Regions from separate parts of the Aquimarina macrocephali genome, predicted to be linked through region 1. Evidence: riboswitches for the same ligand, from Rfam matches in the RefSeq annotation. Region 1 holds a riboswitch; the other holds the start of a gene.

Region 1 (4,238 bases):
CTGATTCTTTTTCTGGTGCAATATTCAATGTTTCAGTTACCTCTCCATTAGTATTTTGATATACCGAAGTAGAGCTGATAAAGATTATTTTTTGAGTTTCAGAAATAAAGGGAAGTATACTTTTTATTTGGTCTTGGTATATTTCTATAATATTAGAGATTCGTTTAGGAGGGAAATTGATAATGACAATTTCGCTTCCTGATAGAAAATCTATATATTCTTTTTCTGAAGATTTTCCAAGTGTAAAAAGGTGAGGTATAATACCTTCTGCTTTTAGCTTCTCGATTTTACTTTCTGTAGTGGTAGACCCTTTTACCGTATCTCCGTTGGCAATTCGATCTATTGCCAATGGTAATCCTAACCATCCGCAACCTAATATACTTATATGTTTAGACTTCTTCACTGATTCTAATATGGTTTGGTGACATCCCTAGGTAAATAGTAAGAATATGCTCCCAGGTCACTGTATCCTCTTCTTTTATCCAAAATGTTACCAGGTGTTTTCCTTTTTTATTTTTCAAGCGTATTGCCTTGGTAAAGATAGTAGATTTTTTAAGCCAGATCACCTCTGCAACACTTACTTTACGATCGGCTATCTCATCAGAAATATCTTTTGGGATTCCGGCAATAGTTAATTGTAACTGAAGCTCTTCTCCGGTAACTTTGACTTCATAATCATCGGTGTAATCTACCAGGTGAGGCGATTTTATTTCAATTGCAGCTGTGTCGTATTGTTGCACAGCAATAGATTTAGGTTCTTGAAATAAGTACTTAAATAATGGATAAAGGTGTTGATCAGAAGCAAAAGATCGGGCTACTAAGGCTTCTCCTAATGCTGTGTCTGTTTTATCTTTAAAAGTAACAGGAGCAATGGTTTTTTCATTCTCGGTTAATAAGACCGACCATCCTTCTTTATATAATAAGTATTCTTCTACAGGTTGATCTTCTTCTAAGTGAGATTTCAGAATTGAAACAGCTTTATCAGGAGTCAGGTTTTTATACCAAAAATTACCAGGTTGTACGATCCAGGTTGGTGCATCTTCACATCGACCATTACATTTTGTTTTAATAGTATGAGTAGCATCCCAAAGCCCTTTGTTACGAAGATATGCTCTGGCTTCACGTATAGCGATTTCACCTTTTGCTTTTTTGCAAGACCCTCCATCACAAAACTGAAAGGTGGTGTTTACTTTACTTAAATTTTTCCCCATAATTAAAAGAAATTAAAAACAGGAAAGGAAGTCAAAAACAAGAATGCTTTATGTACATTCATAAAGCTATTCAAGACCAACCCTTTACCCGAGAGTTAATATTACATTTTGATTTATGGCAGGTCTCCTGACTTTACACAATTATAATCACCTTCCCATAGTTATAACTACAGTGGTATATGGATTATAATTTTATATATGTATTACAGTTGCGGGAACAGTTTTGGATTTTCACCAAATTCCCTTTTCATCTTTTGTTTCCAAAAGAACCGTAAATCAGCAGCGAAGATACTTTTTTTGTTTAAGAACTCGTTTAAACTTTTTCAATTAGCTAAAAAATTGCTCTTTTGCATCTGTTTTTTGCCTTTTCTTCCTTCCATAGCTCTGCTATGCAACTCAAAAAAGCCTTCTTTCAAATACAAAATTGCTAATTTTCACTTTAATTTATAAAGTCCAAACGAGTTCTAAATAAATGATTGGATAAAATCCACACGTTTTGTTAAAGTTGTTTTTGGGATTACCTCTATTTTAAAGTTAAAGCTTTGATAGACTTGTACAAGACATTGATGAATATGTAATGCTTCCTGATAAGATTGAGGGCGTTGGGGATCGTTGATATAGATTTCTTCCCAGGGAGACATTAAAAATATGGTAGATGTATAATGTGTTTTGAATGGGAAGCCCAATAAATATTCTGGAATAGGATGAGATTTGGCTTTTAAATAGGCTATAATATCAGGCAATCCTCGATCTACAAATGTATTTTTTTCAACAGGAATCTGTAGCTCTCTAATCGTTTCTTGATAGACTAAATTTGCAAAGAAAGGAAGATCTCCCCATGGAGTTTTATTACTTTTTATCTGTTGTTGTTCAAGTATTATTTTTCTCGAAATTTCAGAAAAGCACTGATATCCATTAGCTTGTAAAGCCTGGATTAAACTTGTTTTTCCGGTTCCCGGTGCTCCGGTAATGATATATCTTTTGGCCATTATAAAAAATAGTAAACCATACAAATTAAAAGGACAAATGTAAAGGTTACTTTTTGATTGATCCTTGCTACCGTTTTTATTTCCTGATCTTTCAGGATTCGATCATTCGTTCCTATAAAAGGTTTTTCAACTAGTTTTCCGTGATAATAATTAGGTCCGCCAAATTTACAATCCAGAATTGCGGCCAGGGCAGCTTCGGGATATCCGGCATTAGGACTGGAATGTTGTTTACCATATTTTGCTACAAAAGGGATTTTATGAAGCTTACCAGTTACCAGTAACATTAGAAATGCCGTAATTCTAGCCGGGATATAGTTAGCTACATCGTCTAGTTTTGCAGCAAATTTTCCAAAATTTATATACCTCTCATTTTTATAACCAATCATAGAATCAAGAGTATTAATCATTTTATATCCCATAGCACCGGCCACCCCAAATAATGCATAGTAGAAAAGAGGAGCAATAACTCCATCACTAAGATTCTCTGATAATGTTTCGAATACTGCTGATTTTATTTGTTGTGGATTTAATTGATCTGTTTCTCTACCCACAATCCATGACAGTCGTTTTCTACCTTGTTCTATTCCCTTTTGTAAGGCCGTAAAAACAGCTTTGCCTTCATCTATTAAACTTTTATTTGCTAAGGCGTAGAACACGAATATAGAGGTAAATGTATAATAGGCAATTGTATATGAGGAAATGAGTTTTTGAGTATAATAAAAGAATGCAATTGTACCTATGAGTAACCCAATAGTGAGTGCCATTCCCTTTATAAAAGCAAAAGGATTTGTGTTTAGTTTTTTTTCACCAAAAGCAATACTATTCCCGAATAATCGTATGGGATGAGGAAGCCACCTGGGATCTCCTACTATCAAATCGAGAATATATCCAATCACTAAGGGGATGACTACTGTTGTGTACTCCATTGCTGTAAAGCGTGAATTAATAATTCATTTTTCTCGGGGTTCTGACTGGCAACACGAATGTAATGACCGTCCAAACCTCTGAAATTCGATGCATCTCTGATCAATAATTGATGGGTATGTGCTAAATAATCTTTGAGAAGAGGAGCACTTGGTGTTTCTAGTTTTACTATAAAATAATTAGTATTTGATGGGGTAACAGTAAATCCATCTAATCTATCAATTTGTTGTTGTAACTGAATGCTATACCCTAGAAGAGTTGCCATGTCCGGGTATAAGACCTTATAGTTTTTAAATATATATTTTCCTGCTTCGATTGCCATGGTATTAACACTCCAGGGTATTTTAGAATGCTGTAGTTTTTCTCCTATTGCCGTACTACACAATATGTATCCTAACCTCAATCCTGGTATCGAAAATAATTTAGTTAATGATTTTACAATAATGAGATTGGTACACTTCTCGAGAAGCTCGACACAAGATTTGATCTTATGAGTAAACTCAATATAGGCTTCATCGACAACAAATGTTGTATCAGGAAAATCGGTTACTAATTTCTCTATTTCTAAAACCGTATTTCTAAAACCATCAGGATTGTTAGGGTTACAGAGAAATACGAGATCTTCCTGAAAAGAAGTGCTCATTACCTTAGAACGATCAAAGTGCTTGATTTTTATATTACTCCTTAAACAAGCATCTTCATACTCAGAAAATGTAGGAATGCCTATGGCTGCTGTTTTACCAGAAAAAAGAGGGGTTATATTATAAAAAGCTTCTGTAGCTCCGTTAGTTATTACTATTTGTGATGAATTTAATCCATGATGATTTGCTACTTGTTGTGTTAACACATCTGCACTAGGAGTTGGGTAATTAGCAATAAGAGGTAGCTGCTCTCTAAGATATGAAAGTAACTGCTCTGAAGTCCCTTCATGCCAAATATTAGAACTAAAATTTGCTTTAAATGGTATTGCGTAGCGATAGCCGTCATCACCGTGTCCGTATATCATAATATGGTATGCATTTCAGAAATAATAGAATCTATATCAATGCTTTTTTCTAATAAAGCAGCTAACTTATCATAATTCTCTTCTTTATAGGCTTTATAATCAAAAGAT
Region 2 (4,238 bases), 1.4 Mb from region 1:
TCTCCAGAAGTAGAAATCGAAGAAGATTATTCTAATCTTGGGGTTTTAGGTGATGAAAATGAACCTCTTTTTAAAGCTGCAATAGATAATATTTTAGGTACAAAAAGTGCTAAAAATTATAATATAATACAATTAGAAAGTGTTGGAAATAGTAAAATGTTTTCTCCCGTTTATGAACGTATGTATCGGGATAACAATCTTCCCACTGCAGAATAATATAATCTCTAAAAAAGTAAAAACTCCTGAACTATTCGTTCAGGAGTTTTTGATTAAACCCGGGTTATAATATTTAGAATTCCAGATTAATTCCAACTCTGGCATTTCTACCTTTGGTACTAAATCCTAAAATCTCCTGATAATCTTCATTGGTAATATTATGCATCGCTGCATAAATATTTAGATTTTTTAGTAGTCGGTGACTAATATAAAAATCTAATATACCATAACCATCAAGAGAAACTTGTGTTGGGGCAAAAGTAACCGGGTCTGTATTAGCAAAATCGTTATCTGTACGCTCGGTATTATACTGATAGTTTAACGAAGTATATGTCTTTTTTCCTAATTGATAACCAATACTAGCATTAATCATATGTTCAGGAATTCTGATATTATCGTCTAATTTGTCAATATTAGTATAGGTATAATTCCCTTTTACAGATAGTTTGTCTTCTAAAACTGTTGTCGACACCTCTACTTCTACTCCATCTACCTTAATATCGTCGGGTGAATTAAAATTCACAAAAGTAGTAGGATCAAAAGTGATAAAGTTTTCTGATTTACGATTAAAATAAACTACACTCACCGTAGCTTTCTTCTTATGAGATAATTCAACTCCTCCTTCTATAGTTGTGCTCTCTTCTGGTTTAAGATCTGGATTTCCTGTAAAAAAGGCCGTATCATATAGCTGAAATAATGACGGAGTGATATATGCGGTACTATATGATGCTAATCCTTTAATATAATTATCTCCAAATGTGTGGGTGTATGATGGATTTATAGTATAAACAACATGATTATCATAGGTACTATGAATATTATATCTCGCTCCTGCATTTAGATTAAAACCAAAATCTGAAGCATATACTACATTAATATAAGGATCAATAATATCAAACTCTGCATCAGTATCACTAATTGTCTCTTCTAGATTTGTAGTACCAAAAGGAATATTTACAAGGCTAAATTTACTATACGAACCATTTGCTCCAATAACCGTATGCAATGTATTGTTAAAGGTATATTTATTATATGCATCAAAAGTATGTACATTACCTTCATATTTTGAAGGAAAGCTAGATTTGGTAAGATCTCTTTCTAAGGATGCAAAACTGTTTGTAAATGTAAAACTACCCTTAGGGTACTTAATCTCCCAAAAAGATCCTGCCCTTAATTGTTGACTCTCAAACCGATTGTCTCCATCTATTCCTGCCGCAGCATCGAAATCATTTTTATATTGATCTAAATTTCCAAAAAAATGAAATCTAAAATTATCATTCCATCGATATCCTAACTTGGTATATACATTAAATTTAGAAAATGCATCGCTTTCTGCTTCTTCGGTCTCTGCTGCCGATAATCCATCACTAAACTGATTTCCTACGCTTGCCAAATAGCTTACTTTTCCCAAGGTTCCGTTAATCGATGCAAGGTTTATAAATTCATTAATATCATAATCCTGATCTTCCTGAGATTGATTCGTTCCTATACTGGATTGAAAACTAGCAGATATCTTTTTCTTACTTTCAGATTTTGTAATAATATTGATTACCGCAGCCGCAGCTCCAGAACCATATAAAGTACTCGATGCTCCTTTAAGAATTTCAATTTCCTGTATTTGATTAACCGATAGTAATCGTAAATCAAAATCTCCAGAAGAAGTAGAAGGATCACTAACTGTTACCCCATCAATTCTAATAACTACCTGACGATTACGCCCTCCACGCACATAAACACCAAGGTCTTGCCCAGCGGCGCTACCGTTACCATTAATAAACAAACCTGTTGCTCTTGCAAGTACTGTAGCTACAGATTGCCCCTGGCTACGTTCTAGTTCTTTAGCAGTAATTTTAGTAATTACCTTACCGCTTTGTTCTCGTTTCAAACTAAACTTAGAGTCAGAAATAACCACCTCGTCTAGCTCATTAACTACCTCATCTATTTGGATCTCCTGTCCAAATACAACAGATGATCCCAACATTAAAAATGCTGTTCCAAAAAATACTTTTTTGTTCATTACTTAAACACTTAATTTTTACAATTACCGGAAAAAAGTATGTAGTTTACCCATACCCAAACAATTGTCCCGAAAGTTTGATTACAATGAATAAAGGCAGGTCTCCTGGCTCGCGTCTTGTTGTTTACCTTCCCGATCGTCAAACGAGCAGTGGTTATAAAGTATTAACAACAAGCATCCTTTTTAATGATGGACACAGCATACAGTTGCGGGAACAGCTCAGGAATATTGATTTACGATGTTAAACTTCAGAAATACGATTAAAAATTAAAAAAATCGAGATTTATATGCTAACTTCATTCTTCATTGTACCTGATTCCCTTTTAATCCTCAACTCCCATGAAAGGAGTATCAGAACCAAAATTCTGCGCGAATGTATTATATTTTATGGAATTTCGGATTACTTTAACAAATAAATAATGTATTCGATTACCTTTGCTATCTCTAAAACCAATTCAATGTTGTATTACATTACAGGAGGAGAACGTTCTGGTAAAAGCAGCTATGCACAGCGTCTGGCATTACAGTTATCCGACACTCCTTATTATCTAGCGACTTCACGCATTTGGGATGATGATCATCGCAAACGTATAGATAGGCATATTGCAGATCGCGACGATCGTTGGATCTCTATTGAAGAAGAAAAAGAAATCTCTAAAGTTGTTAAAAAAGATAGTGTTGTTGTGATCGATTGTGTTACTTTGTGGCTTACCAACTACTATATGGATACAAAAAATGACATCCAGCTCTCACTGTCGCAAGCAAAAGCAGAATTTGATAAACTATTAAACATAAATGCGACTATAATTATCATTTCTAATGAAATCGGAATGGGGGTTCACGCTACTACCAAAATTGGTAGAAAATTTACCGAACTACAAGGCTGGATGAACCAACATATAGCTAGTCATGCCGATAAAGCAATATTAATGATTTCTGGTATTCCTGTTGAAATCAAAAACTCTTAATAACCAAAATATACATGGACTTTGATATAAAACCTATCTTTAATAATACCCTTGAAGCAACTCTTCAAAACAAAATTAATACTAAAACAAAACCTGTTGGAGCATTAGGAGTACTTGAAACAGTAGCTTTACAAATAGGTATGATTCAAAACACGGACCAACCCAGTTTAGATCAGCCTACTATTCTAGTTTTTGCCGGTGATCACGGTATTGCAAAAAAAAGAGAAGTCAACCTTTATCCCCAAGAAGTGACCGCACAAATGGTTTATAATTTTGTAAATGAAGGAGCCGCTATTAATGTCTTTTGCAAGCAACATCATATTGCTCTTAAAATAGTAGATGCCGGAGTTAATCATGATTTTGAAAATATCCCTGGTATCATTCACGAAAAAATTGATTTTGGTACTCAAAATTATCAAGAAAAACCTGCTATGACCGCAAAACAATGTACCATAGCTATACAAAAAGGTGCTGATCTGGTCACAGAAACATTTAATAATGGCTGTAACACTATAGGTTTTGGCGAAATGGGAATCGGAAACACTTCTGCTTCTTCATTATTGATGTCATATTTCACAAAGGTTCCTTTGGCAGAATGTGTAGGTTCTGGAACAGGTCTGGATACTTCAGCTATTAAAATCAAGCAACAAATTTTATCTGAAGTATACCAAAAACATATACCTTCTTCTCCACTTGAAGCACTAACTATATTTGGAGGATTTGAAATTGCTATGATTACCGGAGCAATTTTAAAAGCAGCAGAACTCAAAATGACTATTATCATAGATGGGTTTATTGTTACTTCTGCTTTATTAGCTGCATATGCTATGCATCAAAATGTATTAGATTATTGCATATTTGCTCATACATCAGAAGAACAAGGACACCAAAAGATGTATGAGTTTTTAGATAAAAAACCATTAATTAATCTTGGTATGCGATTAGGAGAAGGAACAGGAGTTGCTGTAGCTTATCCTATTATAGAATCTGCAGTTACTTTTCTTAATACTATGGCTAGTTTTGAAAGCGCTGGAGTT

Evidence for each region. A riboswitch is a leader RNA that binds a small molecule or an ion and turns the genes downstream of it on or off. The one in region 1 is predicted to bind cobalamin.
Region 2: it holds a riboswitch for cobalamin, as region 1 does, so the genes downstream of both, AAFU52_RS24765 (TonB-dependent receptor plug domain-containing protein) here and AAFU52_RS04660 ((2Fe-2S) ferredoxin domain-containing protein) in region 1, are expected to answer to the same signal.

The regions. Positions count from the first base shown of each region.
Region 1 covers NZ_CP151795.1:1,044,100-1,048,337, reverse strand. The annotation lists gene AAFU52_RS04665 (SDR family oxidoreductase) at 1-403, opposite strand, end outside; gene AAFU52_RS04660 ((2Fe-2S) ferredoxin domain-containing protein) at 390-1,211, opposite strand; cobalamin riboswitch at 1,312-1,500, opposite strand; gene AAFU52_RS04655 (AAA family ATPase) at 1,676-2,200, opposite strand; gene cbiB (adenosylcobinamide-phosphate synthase CbiB) at 2,200-3,126, opposite strand; gene AAFU52_RS04645 (pyridoxal phosphate-dependent aminotransferase) at 3,108-4,130, opposite strand; gene AAFU52_RS04640 (cobyric acid synthase) at 4,127-4,238, opposite strand, start outside.
Region 2 covers NZ_CP151795.1:5,612,925-5,617,162, forward strand. The annotation lists gene AAFU52_RS24760 (S41 family peptidase) at 1-216, shown strand, start outside; gene AAFU52_RS24765 (TonB-dependent receptor plug domain-containing protein) at 290-2,233, opposite strand; cobalamin riboswitch at 2,312-2,610, opposite strand; gene AAFU52_RS24770 (bifunctional adenosylcobinamide kinase/adenosylcobinamide-phosphate guanylyltransferase) at 2,653-3,201, shown strand; gene cobT (nicotinate-nucleotide--dimethylbenzimidazole phosphoribosyltransferase) at 3,216-4,238, shown strand, end outside.